Regions from separate parts of the Vibrio sp. DW001 genome, predicted to be linked through region 1. Evidence: predicted binding sites of a transcription regulator. Region 1 holds the regulator's gene; each other region holds the start of a gene.
What was found. The regulator CRP, encoded in region 1, controls carbon source genes, mostly activating them, when cyclic AMP is high. The targets are predictions, from matches to a motif close to TGTGANNNNNNTCACA.
Positions count from the first base shown of each region.

Region 2: the regulator CRP is predicted to act here: its motif matches at 2,703-2,718, upstream of L3V77_RS13885 (NupC/NupG family nucleoside CNT transporter).
Region 3: the regulator CRP is predicted to act here: its motif matches at 2,141-2,156, upstream of L3V77_RS21210 (glycogen/starch/alpha-glucan phosphorylase).
Region 4: the regulator CRP is predicted to act here: its motif matches at 2,344-2,359, upstream of deoD (purine-nucleoside phosphorylase).

Region 1 is NZ_CP091975.1:3,506,106-3,510,326, reverse strand. It holds gene groL (chaperonin GroEL) at 1-210, shown strand, start outside; gene L3V77_RS16045 (hypothetical protein) at 263-436, opposite strand; gene L3V77_RS16040 (hypothetical protein) at 433-606, opposite strand; gene L3V77_RS16035 (hypothetical protein) at 773-997, opposite strand; gene L3V77_RS16030 (GNAT family N-acetyltransferase) at 1,137-1,610, shown strand; gene crp (cAMP-activated global transcriptional regulator CRP) at 1,689-2,321, opposite strand; gene L3V77_RS16020 (phosphoribulokinase) at 2,568-3,437, opposite strand; gene L3V77_RS16015 (YheU family protein) at 3,528-3,740, opposite strand; gene L3V77_RS16010 (hydrolase) at 3,756-4,221, opposite strand, start outside.
Region 2 is NZ_CP091975.1:3,039,239-3,043,459, forward strand. It holds gene deoC (deoxyribose-phosphate aldolase) at 1-753, opposite strand, end outside; gene L3V77_RS13885 (NupC/NupG family nucleoside CNT transporter) at 1,289-2,560, opposite strand; gene L3V77_RS13890 (TatD family hydrolase) at 2,751-3,539, opposite strand; gene L3V77_RS13895 (DUF5363 family protein) at 3,547-3,684, opposite strand; gene L3V77_RS13900 (BMP family ABC transporter substrate-binding protein) at 4,053-4,221, shown strand, end outside.
Region 3 is NZ_CP091976.1:848,363-852,583, reverse strand. It holds gene L3V77_RS21210 (glycogen/starch/alpha-glucan phosphorylase) at 1-1,968, opposite strand, end outside; gene malT (HTH-type transcriptional regulator MalT) at 2,532-4,221, shown strand, end outside.
Region 4 is NZ_CP091976.1:740,445-744,665, forward strand. It holds gene L3V77_RS20710 (p-hydroxyphenylacetate 3-hydroxylase oxygenase component) at 1-591, opposite strand, end outside; gene hpaA (4-hydroxyphenylacetate catabolism regulatory protein HpaA) at 830-1,726, shown strand; gene hpaR (homoprotocatechuate degradation operon regulator HpaR) at 1,761-2,186, shown strand; gene deoD (purine-nucleoside phosphorylase) at 2,475-3,185, shown strand; gene L3V77_RS20730 (lactate dehydrogenase) at 3,240-4,221, shown strand, end outside.

The DNA.
Region 1 (4,221 bases):
GCTGCGACAGGCGAATACGGTGATATGATTGCAATGGGTATCCTAGACCCAACTAAAGTTACTCGTAGTGCGCTACAGTTTGCCGCATCGGTTGCTGGTCTTATGATCACAACAGAAGCGATGATTACCGATATGCCAGCTAAAGATTCAGGTGGAATGCCTGATATGGGCGGCATGGGTGGTATGGGTGGTATGCCAGGCATGATGTAAGAAGGATTTAGCTTCTCGTCACTGAATGACTTGATAGCGGCGTTGATTGTGCTCATGTACAGACGTACATTCCGCGCATTCGCCTTGCTCTCAAGTCACACAGTTTAGAGAACCCTAAACCTTGTTGTAGTAAAAAACCGAAGTTTATCGCTTCGGTTTTTTTGTGCGAGTAGTAATGGTTTGCTCTTATCGTTGATAGTTTGATAGCGGCGTTGATTGTACTCATGTACAGACGTACATTCCGCGCATTCGCCTTGCTCTCAAGTCACACAGTTTAGAGAACCCTAAACCTTGTTGTAGTAAAAAACCGAAGTTTATCGCTTCGGTTTTTTTGTGCGAGTAGTAATGGTTTGCTCTTATCGTTGATAGTTTGATAGCGGCGTTGATTGTACTCATGTACAGACGTACATTCCGCGCATTCGCCTTGTTCTCAAGTCACACAGTTTAGAGAACCCTAAACCTTGTTGTAGTAAAAAACCGAAATTTATCGCTTCGGTTTTTTTGTGCGAGTAGTAATGGTTTGCTCTTATCGTTGATAGTTTGATAGCGGCGTTGATTGTGCTCATGTACAGACGTACATTCCGCGCATTCGCCTTGCTCTCAAGTCACACAGTTTAGAGAACCCTAAACCTTGTTGTAGTAAAAAACCGAAGTTTATCGCTTCGGTTTTTTTGTGCGAGTAGTAATGGTCTGCTCTTATCGTTGATAGTTTGATAGTTTGATAGCGGTGTTGATTGGGCTCATGTACAGACGTACATTCCGCGTATTCGCCTTGCTCTCTAGTCACACAGTTTAGAGAACCCTAAACCTTGTTGTAGTAAAAAACCGAAGTTTTATCGCTTCGGTTTTTTGTGCGTGTAGAAAATGGTTCAATTACTGGTTAGGCTTACCAAATATTAATTATAAGTTAGAAGAGAAGTGACGAAGTGCAAAGTACTATCCGGATACGACCATATGCCCCAGAAGACGCCTGTACGTTGAGAGCGTTGTTTTTTGATACTGTGCGTAGTGTAAATAGAAAGGACTACTCTGAAAGGCAAATAGAAGCTTGGGCATCAGATGAAATTACGCTTGATAGATGGCAGGTACTTCTGGATAAGCTTGTGCCTTTTGTCGCCGAAGTTGATAACAAGATAGTGGGTTATGCCGATCTTCAATCTGATGGGTTGATTGGCCATTTTTATGTCGATCACAATCATCAAAGTATGGGGATTGCTGGTGCTTTAATGCAACAAATCCTCCAGCAAGGTAATAAAAGCAAAATTCCTCGACTCTATTCACATGTCAGTATTACTGCGAAGCCTTTCTTTGAACACTATGGGTTTAAGGTAATAGAAGAGCGACAAGTGGATCTTAGAGGGCAAACACTCATTAATTATAGGATGGAGCTGCGATTATAAACCAATGCGCGTCTTTTCTTATGGCATAAAAAAAGCAGCGTAAACGCTGCTTTTTAATCAGTGCTGTTTGTGACGGTATTAACGTGTACCGTAAACTACGATAGTTTTACCGTGAGCAGAAATTAAATTCTGTTCTTCAAGCATCTTAAGAATACGACCAACGGTTTCACGTGAACAACCTACAATCTGACCAATCTCTTGACGAGTGATCTTAATTTGCATGCCGTCTGGGTGAGTCATCGCATCTGGTTGTTTTGCCAAGTTTAGAAGTGTTTGAGCAATACGACCCGTCACATCTAAGAATGCTAAGTCACCAACTTTTTGGCTAGTCGTTTGTAGACGGCTTGCCATTTGAGCTGAAAGACGCATCAAAATGTCAGGATTAACTTGAATAAGCTGACGGAATTTCTTAAACGAAATCTCAGCTACTTCACATGGTGATTTAGCACGAACCCATGCGGTACGCTCTTGATCTTCTTCGAATAGACCTAGCTCACCGATGAAGTCTCCTTGGTTAAGGTAAGAAAGAATCATCTCTTTACCTTCTTCATCCTTGATAAGCACAGCTACAGAGCCTTTCACAATGTAATACAGAGTTTCCGCTTTTTCTCCAGCGTGAATAAGCGTACTTTTGGAAGGATATTTATGAATATGACAATGCGAAAGAAACCACTCTAACGTTGGATCGGTTTGAGGTTTACCAAGAACCATAATTATCTCACTATTATCTGTAGGGCCTGTGCCAGCAGCTTTCCTTTGCTGTATCCCCATATTATTGGTGACGTTAGCATAAGATTTTAAATTCATAGCTGCAAGCTACACATGTATATAGGTTAAGAATAGTATCCTTTTTTGCAGTCAATTTCTTGATTTTGATCGCCCTGATTTCCCGTTTCTCTAAGCAAAACTGTGCACATCGTCACGGTATCAGAACTAAACTGCATTCAGGCTCAATTTTTAGCCGATTTTCCCGGTTTCTATTAATTGTTGTAGAACCGGTCTGATTATTAATTCCATAGCAAAACTCATTTTTCCTCCTGGCACCACCAGAGTATTATGGCGAGAAACAAAAGAGCCATCAATCATGGCTAAAAGATATGGGAAGTCTACGTTCTTCATTCCACGTAATCGAATTACAACAAAGCTCTCGTCCAAACTCGGTATCGCTTTCGCGTTCAGTGGGTTTGAGGTGTCAACAGTTGGAACCCGTTGGAAGTTTATGTGAGTCCGTGAAAACTGAGGGGTAATGTAGTTAAGGTAATCATCCATAGAACGAACAATGGAGTCGGTCACGGCTTCTCGTGAATGGCCTCTGTCTCGCGTATCTCGTACAAATTTTTGGATCCACTCAAGGTTCACAATGGGGACCATGCCGATTAATAAGTCAACATGTTGTGAAACATTGATATCGCCATCGACAACTGCACCATGTAAGCCTTCATAAAATAGAACATCGCTATCTTCTGCTAAGTCTTGCCAAGGAGTGAATGTGCCGGGCATCTGATTATAAGGCACAGCCTCATCAAAGGAATGTAAGTATCGTCTTACTTGGCCTTGACCTTCATCACCATATTTTCTAAAAAACTGTTCAAGGGCAGGGAAGTTATTGGCTTCCGCACCAAAGTAACTTATGTGTTTGCCTTGTTCTTTGGCTTTTCGAATTTCAATGTCCATTTCCGGACGGGTAAATCGGTGAAAACTGTCACCTTCCACCCACGCGGCTTTCACGTCCATCATACTGAACATTTTTCTGAATGCTTCAGATGTCGTCGTTGTTCCTGCGCCAGATGAACCTGTAACTGCGATAATCGGATGTTTTGCTGACATGAGATTCCTTGTCGTTACATTGATGATAATGCTGATATGAAATTAGTGTATGAGATTCTATAAAAAGAATAAACGCTTTACTTTTTGTTATCAGAACTCGCGCTTGAGTTTTATGTCGACGGTTTCGTGAAGCTCAGAAAAAACAATCACCGCTTCTCCTGTTTTAAGCTGGGTTCGTACCTGATTGACTTTATCGTCTAAGGTGGTTTCGCTTTGGCCGTAATCTGTCCCCTCTCTCAATACAAACTCTTTGATTAGATTTTCAAGCGTCTCACTATCTATTTCTTGCCATGGAATGATCATAAAGCCTACTTTTATTCATGATGCGATGTGTTGGTAATACTTGGGTATTGCTTGTTCCAGCCAAAAAATGGGTTTAGTCAAGGTTCCGGACAAAAAGCCCACATGACCACCTTGTTTAAATAGGCGGTAGTGTATGTTTTTGTTCAATGGAAAGTTGGGTATTACCGCTTGAGTCATAAATGGGTCGTCTTCGGCATGAATGACCTGCAAGGGGATGTTGACCTTATTAATAACATGGATGCCAGAACATTGTTGATAATAATCGTTAGCATTTTTAAACCCATGTAACGGTGCCGTTATCATATCATCGAAGCCATAAAGCGTTTTTAAGGCCTTTAGATCCTGCGTTGAAACGCCAAGTTCCGACACAAGTTGATTCTGTTTCTGTAACGCATTTTTCTTTAGAGAGGATAATAGGTAGTTTCGGTAAACCTTGGAAAATCCTTGTTCAATTCTTGATGAACATGCCTCTAAATCAAGA
Region 2 (4,221 bases), 470 kb from region 1:
TTCTTTCGTTACTTCTAATGTATTGAGTAAGCTAGTTAATAAGCTTGATGCACCAAAGCGGTAATGCATATTATCCGCCCATTCAGCACCAAGAATATCGTCTGCCATCGCAAGAAAGGCAGCAGCATCTTCAGCTGTTCGTACTCCACCCGCTGGTTTGAAGCCAACCTTTTCAGCTACACCCATATCGCGAATAACTTTCAACATTATTTCTGCTGCTTCTGGTGTCGCATTAACAGGCACTTTACCCGTCGACGTTTTAATGAAATTTGCACCAGCGTCAATAGAAAGCTCTGACGCGCGCTTAATGAGTGCTTCTGTTCTAAGTTCACCCGTTTCTATGATCACTTTTAGTAAAGTATCACCACACGCTTCTTTACATTGTTTTACCAACTCAAAACCTGTCTTCTCATCCCCAGCAATAAGCGTACGGTAAGGGAATACAACATCAACTTCATCAGCGCCATAAGCGATAGCCGCTTTTGTCTCTGCTACTGCGATAGCAATGTCGTCATTACCATGAGGAAAGTTTGTAACCGTTGCAATGCGAACGTCAGGCGTACCTTGTTCACGAAGTGTTTTCTTAGCAATTGGTATAAAACGAGGGTATATACATATCGCAGCCGTATTACCTACCGCTGTTTTCGCATCATGACAAAGCGCAATCACTTTTTCATCAGTGTCGTCATCATTTAGCGTCGTTAAATCCATAAGTTTTAGTGCACGTAGAGCTGCAGCTTTTAATTCGCTCATTTCTATCTCCGATCAAAATATTCAATTTGTTTACCGAAAAGCGTACTCAGTCCAATCTAGTATAGATGGTAGTGTATGAATCGCTTTTAGGTTACGAAATGAACGGACTTGGTTCCTTGAAGACTTAGTAACGATTCCGTCGAATCAACCTACTAATTGCTATCCCTGTCACCGCACAGTACCAATTTGTCTAATGGCACAACAATCTGTGATTGCGGTGTTTATCTAAGGTAATACGTCGTGTATTACCTACTGGAAAAATATGACGTATTCACTTGCTTGTGTTCTCGTTTTTCTATCTATCCAGATCACAAGCTAATACGTTTTCCAGATGTATATATTATAGCCATTACAACAGAATGTGATAGGGGTATCATTTAACGCAAACGTTTTGTATCTCAAAAAAGTTCAAATAAACGCTGTGGCGTAACTGTTTTTCAATTTTGTTTGGCTTAAGACAACAAAAAACCGTAGCAATTTCTTGCTACGGTTTTGATTCAGCATTATCTGTACTGTTCTCTATATTGCGACAAACTTAGAATGCAGCAAGAGAGATACAGAAACCAGCAATAGTTGCAGCCATTAGGTTAGACAATGTACCAGCAACAACCGCTTTAATACCCATACGTGCGATATCATGGCGACGACCTGGTGCAATACCACCCAAACCACCTAATAGAATGGCGATAGATGATAAGTTTGCAAAACCACATAGTGCGAACGAGATGATTGCCGTCGTTTTCTCAGTCATTACTAGACCTGTTGCCGCGACTACCTGAGCATTTTCACCCACGTACGGTACAAAGTTCAAGTAAGCAACGAATTCGTTAACGATAGTTTTCTGACCGATGAAAGAACCCGCCAGTGTCGCTTCTTCCCAAGGCACACCGATAAGGAATGCAAGAGGAGCGAAGATCCAACCAAGAAGAAGTTCTAGGCTTAATGATTCCATACCGAACCAACCACCGATGCCACCAAGGATACCGTTGACTAGCGCAATTAGGCCGATGAATGCGATAAGCATTGCACCTACGTTAAGCGCAAGTTGCAAACCAGCAGACGCGCCGCCAGCAGCTGCATCAATAACGTTAGCAGGTTTATCATCGCCACCGTCAAGAGCATCTGCAACATCACTAGCAAATTCTTCAGTTTCAGGTTTGATTATCTTAGCAAACAGTAATCCACCAGGTGCGGCCATGAAAGAGGCTGCGACTAGGTATTCTAGAGGAACACCCATTGAAGCATACCCAGCAAGTACACCACCTGCTACTGACGCTAAACCACCACACATTACTGCAAACAGCTCAGATTGAGTCATTTTAGGAACAAACGGACGAACCACTAAAGGTGCTTCAGTTTGACCTACGAAAATGTTAGCTGCTGCGGACATAGATTCAGCTTGAGACGTACCCAAAGCTTTTTCTAATGCGCCACCAAGAATTTTGATTACCCACTGCATTGCGCCGATGTAGTAAAGCACAGATATTAGTGAAGAGAAGAAGATTAGTGTAGGTAGCACTTGGAATGCGAAAATAAAACCAAGACCATCTACTGAAAAGCTCACTAGGTTACCGAAAAGGAAACTAGTACCGCTTTTGCCGAAATCGATCACGCTAGCGACACCGCTAGAGAAACCACCGAGTAAATCTTTACCCCAAGGCACGTATAGTACGAATGCACCTAGAATAAATTGGATAGCGAATGCACCACCCACAGTTCTTACATTTATTGCTTTGCGGTTGTCGGATAGAAGTACTGCGATTGCAATGAGTACTACCATGCCGATTAGGCTCATAAACAGGCTCATGGTTTATGGCTTCCTTATTTAGTTAAATGGCGTGTGATAAAATTGGTGCTAAAAAGCGAGGCGATTATAAACAGACCCCAAGATATAAAGTAATGGCAAAGTCACACTTTTGTACTGCACTCACCATTGATTCATACAGAAGTGTGAACGCAATCGCATTTACATCAGAAAACGTTCAACAATGAAACATTTAACTACATTCTCGTTCACAAATTGCATACATCGACTTGCTATTTTCAAAAACCTGCTCTGCAATCGTTTGCTCAGATTCACTTCGGAGCACGTTCAGTTCATTTAGTATGAGTTTTAAATTCTTGGGGTGATTTATTTCACCTTGGCGACCCAAAATCGGCATGTCAGGTGAATCCGTTTCTAACACCAACGAACGAAGAGGTAATTGAGAAATGGCGTCACGTGTCTTTTTGGCTCTAGGGTATGTAATCGACCCACCAACACCAATATGAAAACCGAGGTTAATATATTCCATTGCCTGCTGATAACTCCCGGTAAAAGCATGAATCACTCCACCATAGCGAGCTTTATTTTTTTTCAGTAACTTGATTATATCTTGGTGTGCCTTTCTGGAATGGAGAATCAATGGAAGATGGTATTTATTGGCTAATCTAATCTGTTCTATAAATAACTGTTTTTGAACCCCCTCGGACTTGCGAGATTGATAAAAATCTAGCCCACATTCTCCTACAGCAACACAACGACTACTTCTGCCTGATAATAATGTATCCAATAATTCAATATGTTCATCCAAATGCTGGTCAATGAAATAGGGATGCAACCCCAGAGAGAAAAACACTCCTCTACTAGTATTGCTGAGCATCTCTACTCTTTTCCAATTAAAAGCGCCACAACCAGGAACAAGAAACTTAACAACCCCAAATCGCCTTGCTATAGCGATCTCTTCTTCTACATCTTCTAAGAATTCATCTCTATCTAAATGGCAGTGTGTATCGAAAAGTTTTATATGATCCTCATTCATTTTTTTTCTCTTTTGGCTCAAAAATATCTTCTTTTTTTATTGGTACACAGCAACGTTTTTGTTCTGGTGTTAAACCAAGCGATTTACACCATTCATCATAACGCTTAATGGCCTTTTTAAAATTCTTGATCATAATCATATCTCCTAAAAACCAACACACTCTTTCAGTAACCCTATATCCCTTTAGCCTTTATTCTTACCTTTTCTTCTAGAAAACGCCTAATTTGTGAGAGCTAGAATCCAGAGCTGGAATGCAACCAAGACACCCTACCCCACGAAAACGTGATCCAGACCAAGAATTATCGTACTACGATGTTCTATTACCTAGTTTACCTGTGAGCGAAACGCTTTTTTTTTTGCCAAGCAAACGATAAACTTACGGGCGATAACTGTTTATGTGTACATAATTGCACAAGACCATCAACGCAGTTGCATATAAATATAAATGGCACTCATTTGTTCGTTTGAGTTTGGGATAAAAACATAGGGATTCTTACAGTGAAAAAAACTACTCTTAAGCTATCTGCATTAGCACTAGCAGTATCTTCTTTTAGCGTGTTCGCAGCACCAAAACCAGCCGTTATTTACGATACAGCAGGCAAATTTGACAAGTCTTTTAACGAAGCTGTTTATCAAAATGGTGTGAAAGTATTAGAAACTGAAAAAG
Region 3 (4,221 bases), on a different replicon from region 1:
TTCTTTACCTGCGGTAGAGATTTGCTCGGAGACGTCAGCAGCAGGAATAATGATTTCCGCCATGCTTACACGGTAGTCTGGGATAAATACAACCTTGAGTTTGTGATTAACACGTTTGTCATTGTTGATCTTCTCTGCCACTTTGTTTGTCGCGTAAATAATCTCTTTAGCAAGGTGGTAACCCGGCGCCGCTTTTGCTGCAAAAAATACAACACGTGGTGCCATATCAAATGTCGGGTCGTTCAATAAACGATGATACAAAGATAGGATGTGCAGCAAGTTTAGATGCTGACGTTTGTATTCATGAAGACGCTTAATCTGGACATCAAAGATGGCATTGGTATCAAGTTCAATACCCATGTTTTCTTGTACCCAGTTGGCTAGACGCTGCTTGTTTTCTTTCTTAACAGCCATATATCGTTTTTGGAACGCTTTATCTTCTGCAAATTTTGCTACTTGTGTCAGTTGATCAAGATCGGCTGGCCACTCAGTACCAATTTTCTCAGAGATTAAGTCCGAAAGTCCTGGGTTACAGAACTTCAACCAACGACGAGGAGTCACACCGTTAGTTACGTTTTGTAGCTTGTTTGGATACAGCTCATTGAACTCAGGAAATAGATCGCGCTTAACCAGTGCAGAGTGAAGAGCCGCAACACCGTTGACCGCATATGAACCAACAACACATAGGTTTGCCATACGCACCATACGGTGGAAACCTTCTTGAATAATAGAAAGCTTACGTTGTTTTTCAACATCACCAGGCCACTTAGCACGTACATCGGCTAGGAATAGGTGGTTAATCTGATAGATGATTTCCATATGACGAGGAAGAAGACGCTGAATAAGTGATTCACTCCACGTTTCTAGTGCCTCTGGCAATAACGTATGGTTAGTATAAGCAAACGTTTTTGAACAAATAGCCCATGCGGCATCCCAAGAAAGATCACGCTCATCCATCAGAATACGCATCAATTCAGGAATAGCGATTGTTGGGTGCGTATCGTTAAGCTGAATGGTTTCATATTTAGGTAAGTCGGTTATTTTATGACCCGCCGCATCATGACGACGTAGAATGTCTGCCATTGATGCAGCACTGTGGAAATACTGCTGCATTAGACGAAGTGTTTTACCCTTTTCGTGGTTATCGTTTGGATAAAGAACTTTAGTAATGTTACCCGAGTCGATCAGCGCATGCTGTGCTTCAAAGTAATCACCATTATTAAAACTTTCCAAGGAGAATGGTGCGATTGCACGACATTCCCAAAGGCGCAATGGATAAACTGTATTACTTTCGTAACCAACGATTGGAAGATCCCAAGGCATACCTTGAACTTGCATACCTGGCACCCAACAACGTTTTTCTATACCGTTAACAAACTCAGAATCAACATGGCCATAAAAACCAATTTGCTGCGCATATTCAGGACGAGCAACTTCCCATGGGTAGCCTTCAACACCGCGCCACGCATCAGGCGCTTCTTTTTGATGACCTTGTTCAAAAGATTGTTTGAATAGGCCATATTCATAATGAAGGCCATAACCAATTGTTGGAAATTCTTGAGCTGCGCACGAATCCATGAAACATGCAGCAAGACGACCCAAACCACCATTACCTAGTGATGGGTCTCGTTCTTCTTCAAGCAGGTCAGAAAGGTTCTGACCAAGTTCAGTCATCGCGTCCGTAATTTGTCCGTACAAACCCATACTAATCAGGTTATTACCTGTTAGGCGACCGATTAAAAATTCTAGAGAAAGATAGTTAACGCTCTTCGCGTTTTGAATAGCCTTGTCATTTTCCGTTTCTAATAGGTCAAGTGTGGTCAATTCAGCCAATGCGCGTCCCATTGCTAGGTACCAAGCTCTAGAGTCAGCATGCTCTATTGTGGTCGCATAAGTTGCACTTAGATGTTTCTTAACACTAGCTTGGAAAGAGGCTTTATCAAATTTCTTTTGTTGAGTTGGTTTCATAGCGAAATCTCATTAATTATCAATTTATCTGTGGCATATCCTGCATTGACTTAAGTAGCAGAACATCCTCCCATAAACGTGGTATCGGAGGAGGAGTAGTTAGGGCGTAGATATCTACTCCTACACAATTCAAGATCTAAATCACACTACTACGGTTAATTTAATAAACTTAAGTGATTCAGGTCACGTGTACATCTCTTTACCTCAATTAGCCATAAATCGGCTAAAAATGACCTATCGAAAAAAGTAACTGAAATATGTCGATTTGGTCACAAAATAATTAAAGCTTAGAATTGTTTCAGCCATACTAATATGTACAGATGAAATAATTAATTACATCATATCCTAGCCGTAATGTGACAGGACACGCAATTGTGGGGCGTAGATGATCATTTACATGCGCTGGGTCATACATATTTGAGAATAGTCATGTACGACAGGGGGACCCTTAACGTAGGATTAACTTAACCGAGAAAAATAAGCGTATAAGTAGCCCTTTCTACTGTCTAAATACTAAGAGCGGGGTGACTCACCCAGTTCAAAATAACTCATTGAATATAAATATGTTGATACCTTCAAAATTAACTAGACCCGGTCGTTTGCATAACGCGATAGTCAGACCAAGAGTGCTAGATTTACTGCAACAAGCGCCTTTCTATAAGCTTGTACTTTTTCGTTCGCCTGCGGGATACGGCAAAACCACCATGGCTGCCCAGTGGCTGGCAAATAAAAGTGCCGTAGGTTGGTATAGCATAGACGAGAGTGACAACGATCCATCTCGTTTTGTGAACTATTTCATTCAAGCTATCAACAAAGCAACAGATGGAAGATGTCCCAGTTCGCAAACATTAGCAGAGAGGCGACAGTTTTCTTCACTTCACTCTCTCTTTGGAGAAGTTTTTGTTAAACTCTCCGATTATTTCAACGAGTTTTATGTGGTGTTAGATGACTATCATCTTATCGATTCAGATGAGATCCACGAAGCCATGCGTTTTTTCTTAAAAAACATGCCTGACAACATGACACTTGTTGTCACTAGCAGAAGTACACCACCTTTGGGAACGGCTAACTTAAGGGTTAGAGATCTCATGATCGAAATCGACAATGGTTTACTCGCTTTCGACACTGAAGAAACAACCCGATTTTTTAATCAGCGCGTCTCTGAAGGTATCGATGATGCCACAGCCTCAAACTTACAAACCTACGTCGAAGGTTGGCCTTCGGCTCTGCAATTGATCGCCCTACAAGCACAGCATCATAAGCGAACACTTGCGCAGTCAGCAGAATCTGTTTCTCAATTTAATCATGCGCATTTATGGGACTACTTGATAGAAGAAGTCTTTGATTTGCTCGATGAAGATACGAAGCATTTTCTGATGCAATGTTCGGTGCTAGAGACATTTAATGACGCCTTGGTGACAGACCTCACCGATCGAGAAGACTCCCTCGGTATGATTGAATCACTCAATCGTTTTGGACTCTTTATCTATCACTTAGAAGGTGAACAAGATTGGTACCGATTCCACCACCTCTTTGGCGAGTTTCTTGCGCATCAAAGAAAAGCACGCATTGCAAATGAAGAAGTTAAGTTGCACCAAAAAGCCGCGATAGCCTGGCTTAAGTTAGATATTCCATATCAAGCTCTTCGTCATGCTCAAAAGGCAAAAGATGACGCTCTTATTGCTAAGATCATAACCAACTCTGGCTGGAAGATGTTTAATCATGGCGAGCTGATTATATTAGAAAATGCAATAAATCAATTAGATAAAGACTTTTTGTATAGCAATATGAAGCTATCCCTATTGCGAGCATGGTTATCTCAAAGCCAGCACCGATACAATAAAGTAGAAGATATGTTAACCGTTTCTCTTTCCGAGATGAAAAGTAGAAAGATAATTCTCAGCACTAATGACCAAGGTCAAGTAAACGCCTTACTCGCACAAGTTGCGATTAATAAAAATGATCCTGTACTTGCTCTTGAACTGGCTGAATTAGCATTGAGCCAGTTAGATACCACTATCTATCGTAGCCGGATTGTTGCCACTTCCATTGTTGGTGAAGTTAACCACGTATTGGGTAAATTAGATCGCGCATTGCCTCTGATGCAACAGACCGAGAAACTGGCCCGTCAACATCAGCTATACCATCAAGCATTGTGGGCACTGTTACAACAGAGTGAAATATTAGTAGCACAAGGGTTTGTACAAGCCGCATTTGAGATGCAAGATAATGCCTTTAAACTCATTGAAGAGC
Region 4 (4,221 bases), on a different replicon from region 1:
AATGAAAACATCTCTCAGTACTAATGTTTTAGTACCGCTCGATTTCATACCAGCGGCATGCCAGTCATCAGTAATTGTGTATTCATGTCTTGGTACCACACCAAAGCAGTAGACTTTGTTACCATCCGCATCAAGTCGGTGGAATCCGAGGATGGCCCAGTCAGCATGGTCGCATCCGCTGCTCCAGCGCATGTCTCCGTTAAAGATGACGCCACCTTCTGTGTTTTCTGTTTTACCAAACGGTGCGATACTACTGCTTGCTGTTGCATCCGGATTCTCTCCCCAAAATTCTTGCTGTGCTTTCTCAGAAAACATCGCCATTTGATGGCTATGCGTGGCAAGTAGGCTTCCGCCCCATGCTGTACCACCACATGCACCAGCAATCGCTGCGACACAATCGGTAAACTCAGGTAACGATATTTCAAGGCCACCATATTTTTTAGGTTGAAATGCTCGGAAAAACTTAATTTCTTTTAAGAGACGGATATTCTCTTCAGGTGGTGTTCGATCCATTTCAGCTTGAGCAGCATTGGCTGCAATCGTAGGTAGGATTTCTTTGATTTGCTCTAATAATGAGTTTTCACGTTTCATGGTTACTTCCTTTTAATCTTGCAACTTACCCAACAAATTCACCTAGTGGGTCGAAATAAATAATTTTGGCTTCTGAACATTTGTTATTATCATGTTAAATAAATAGTTATAAAATGGACTAAGCACGACAACAATTGCACTTTTCGCAGAAAGTAATTAACATATTAACTGTTTTGTACGAAAATGTGATCTGACACGGCAACACGAGTGATTACTAAACGTGAATTGGAGTTACAAGGTGGCTGGAGAAATCCCTAACATTATTATTGGGCAAGTTTACGATCAAAAGTACGCAGATGCGGAATTACATTTTGAATACTTGGACAATTTGGCGAGTTTCTTTGGTCGGAATATGCCTGTCCATTATCACGACCGATTTTATCAACTGCATATCGTAATGGAAGGAAAAACGCACGTTCATTTGGATGATAAACACTATTCTTTCAAAGGTATTACGTTGTTTTTCACCCCTCCAGCAGTCCCCCACTCTTTTGTGACCGAAGCGACCTCTACAGGGTATGTCCTCACTATTCAGCAGCAACTGGTTTGGCGACTTTTAGACATGGAGAGTGGGATAAACAATATTATGGTGGATCAAATGAAGCCATTTTGTACTAGGCTTGAAACAGACAATCCTATATTAGATTTTCTAACTCACCTGAAAAGAGAAATGGATTCTGGTGCGATGATGAAAGAGCGTGCAACTCAATCTATTTTGCAACTTGTACTTATCGAGGTAATGCGACTTTCTAATAGTTATAAGAGCGAGACCAGAAACCGCAGTGTGGATGTCACCATTTTTCATAATTTTAACCACCTTGTAGAGAATCAATACCACCAACATTGGGCATTAAGCCAGTACGCAGACAGTATAGGGATCTCTGTTTCTAGGCTTAATGATATCTGCCGTAGAGTCAGTGGGCTTTCCTCTAAAAAGATCATTATTGATAGGTTGATGCAAGAAGCAAGACGCCATTTACAGTTCACACCAAAAAGTGTGTCTGAAATAGGTTACGATCTTGGGTTTAGAGATCCAGCCTATTTTGCACGTTTTTTTAGAAAATACGCACAGATGACTGCAACGGAGTACCGCAATCATCTTCAAGATTCTGAATTAAAAACAACGTCTACTTAGAATTACGATCTATAAAAGACTAGAAAGGTAAAACATGACAAAATTTAAAGACTCTTTGCCACTGCAGTTGATAAAAGCGAGGGACGTAACCCTTGATTACTTTCGTCCTGTACTGTCAGCAAACGACTTAACAGTCCAACAATGGCGTGTGATGAGAATCATCTTTGCTTACGGCGAAATAGATTTTACGACTCTCGCGAGTGACTCTTGTATATTAAGCCCCAGTCTAACAGGCGTGATCAATCGATTAGAAAAACAAGACTATGTTTGCAAAATAAAATCGGAAGTTGATCAACGACGTGTCAATATTCGTCTCACCGACAAAGCAGAAAAGTTAGTGAAAAGAGTTCGTATCGATGTCGACAAGCAATATGTGTTATTAAAAGAAAAACTTGGTGACGAGAAATACAATCAGCTTACTGAATTACTTGAAGAATTAATTGATATCAGAGACAACTAATCGGTGACGACAGCAATAAATGGGCAGTGTGCTACCTTCCATTTTAAGGCCGTAACGCTGCTTTAGTTGGCCTAAAAACAAAAGCAAATCGATTGCTCTCTCTCATTCAACAGATTTAGTTATCAAATGGTCCAGCATATTAAATTCTCACAAATAATGTGATCTGGATCTCATGTGGATGGTTTTATTGCCGCTAATATTCAATTAAGCGAACAAATAATTTCAACATAATTAGTAATTGATAAATAAGTTACTAATTTTATCCCCATTTTAATCGGAGAAATCGACATGGCAACCCCACATATTAACGCTCAACTAGGTGACTTTGCAGAGACAGTTTTGATGCCTGGTGACCCACTACGTGCTAAGTATATTGCAGAAACATTTTTAGATGATGTGAAGCAAGTGTGTGATGTCCGTAATATGTTCGGTTATACCGGTACATACAAAGGTAAGAAAGTGTCTGTAATGGGCCACGGTATGGGTATCCCGTCGTGTTGCATTTACGTACACGAATTGATTGCAGAATTCGGTGTGAAAAACGTTATCCGTGTTGGTAGCTGTGGCGCGGTTCGTGACGACGTTAAATTAATGGACGTTGTTATTGGTATGGGTGCATCAACTGACTCCAAGGTAAACCGTATCCGATTTAACAACCATGACTTTGCGGCTATCGCCGATTTTGGTCTGCTTGAAGAAGCGGTAAAACAAGCTCGTATTCAAGACGTTCCAGTAAAAGTAGGTAACGTCTTCTCTGCCGATCTTTTCTACACACCTGAGGCCGATATTTTCGGAAAAATGGAAAAACTGGGTATCCTCGGTGTGGATATGGAAGCCGCAGGTATCTACGGTGTGGCAGCCGATCTAAATGCTAAAGCGTTAACGATTCTTACCGTATCAGACCACATTATTCGTGGCGAAAAGCTAAGCTCTGAAGATCGTCAAAAATCATTTAACGATATGATGATAGTTGCATTAGAAACTGCAATCAACATCTAATTTAATCGCTGTCAGTGTTTTCTGACAGCTCCAGTATTTCCTGAGGGGGCGATCGTGTCAAACGGCAAACTACCCAAGGATGCAGATGGTTTACAACTCAACTTTTGTAAAACATTGGCGTGTGATAACTTTGGTTTGAGTGATGCAGAACGATACGTTCTACAACACGTAAATCCTAAGCGTCCAACGATGGTTTGTCGGGAATGTGGTGCTTTCCCCCCCTTACTTAATAATCAAGAAGTCCTAAATGAACTGACGCGTCTACGCCAAGTTCATAGTGATGGACTTCCTGCTTGTCGCAACAAAGAGTGTTATAACTTTGGTCTTTCCGTTCATACCCATAAAAGCCTCTATCATGCTTTTGGATATAGCGGTGACAGGCAACGTTATCGCTGCAAAGAGTGCCAATCGACTTTTGTAGACAAGTGGTCCGGCGCGAACAACAAGCTTCAGCTTCAAGAAAATCTGCTCGGCCTTCTGTTTATGAGCTTTTCAGTCCGAGAAGTGTGCCGTAAATTACAGATTAACCCTAAAACCTTTTATGACCATGTAGACCATATTGCAAGTCGATGTCGCCGAAAGTTAGCGATGTTTGATGCTCGCTGGGTAAACCACGAAGAACATTATCACCTCGCTTCGCACTTTATGCCGTTACAACCAAAAAGCAATAATGGCGTGCTATGGTTTGCAACAGGCGAGGCCCAATCTGGGTATATTCTTTCCCAGCATATCAACTATTCAACAAATGAAGAGCCTACCGGCTCAGTAGATCATGACCCATATAGCTCTGCAGCTCGTTATGTGTCTCGAAGCTATCTATCCGAAGCGAATATAGACATTAAGGTTAAGTCCCACGATCTGCGCGAACGTATTGATGAAAAATATCAGGTGATTCTTGCTAGAGGAAATGTGGAAGATCCTATGGGTAACATGACACGTTTTGATTATCCGTCAAAAGGAGCGCTTATTCGCGCACCCTATACCTCATATGCGCACTTTTTGCATATCCTCGAGATGTGTAATGACGACAAACGTA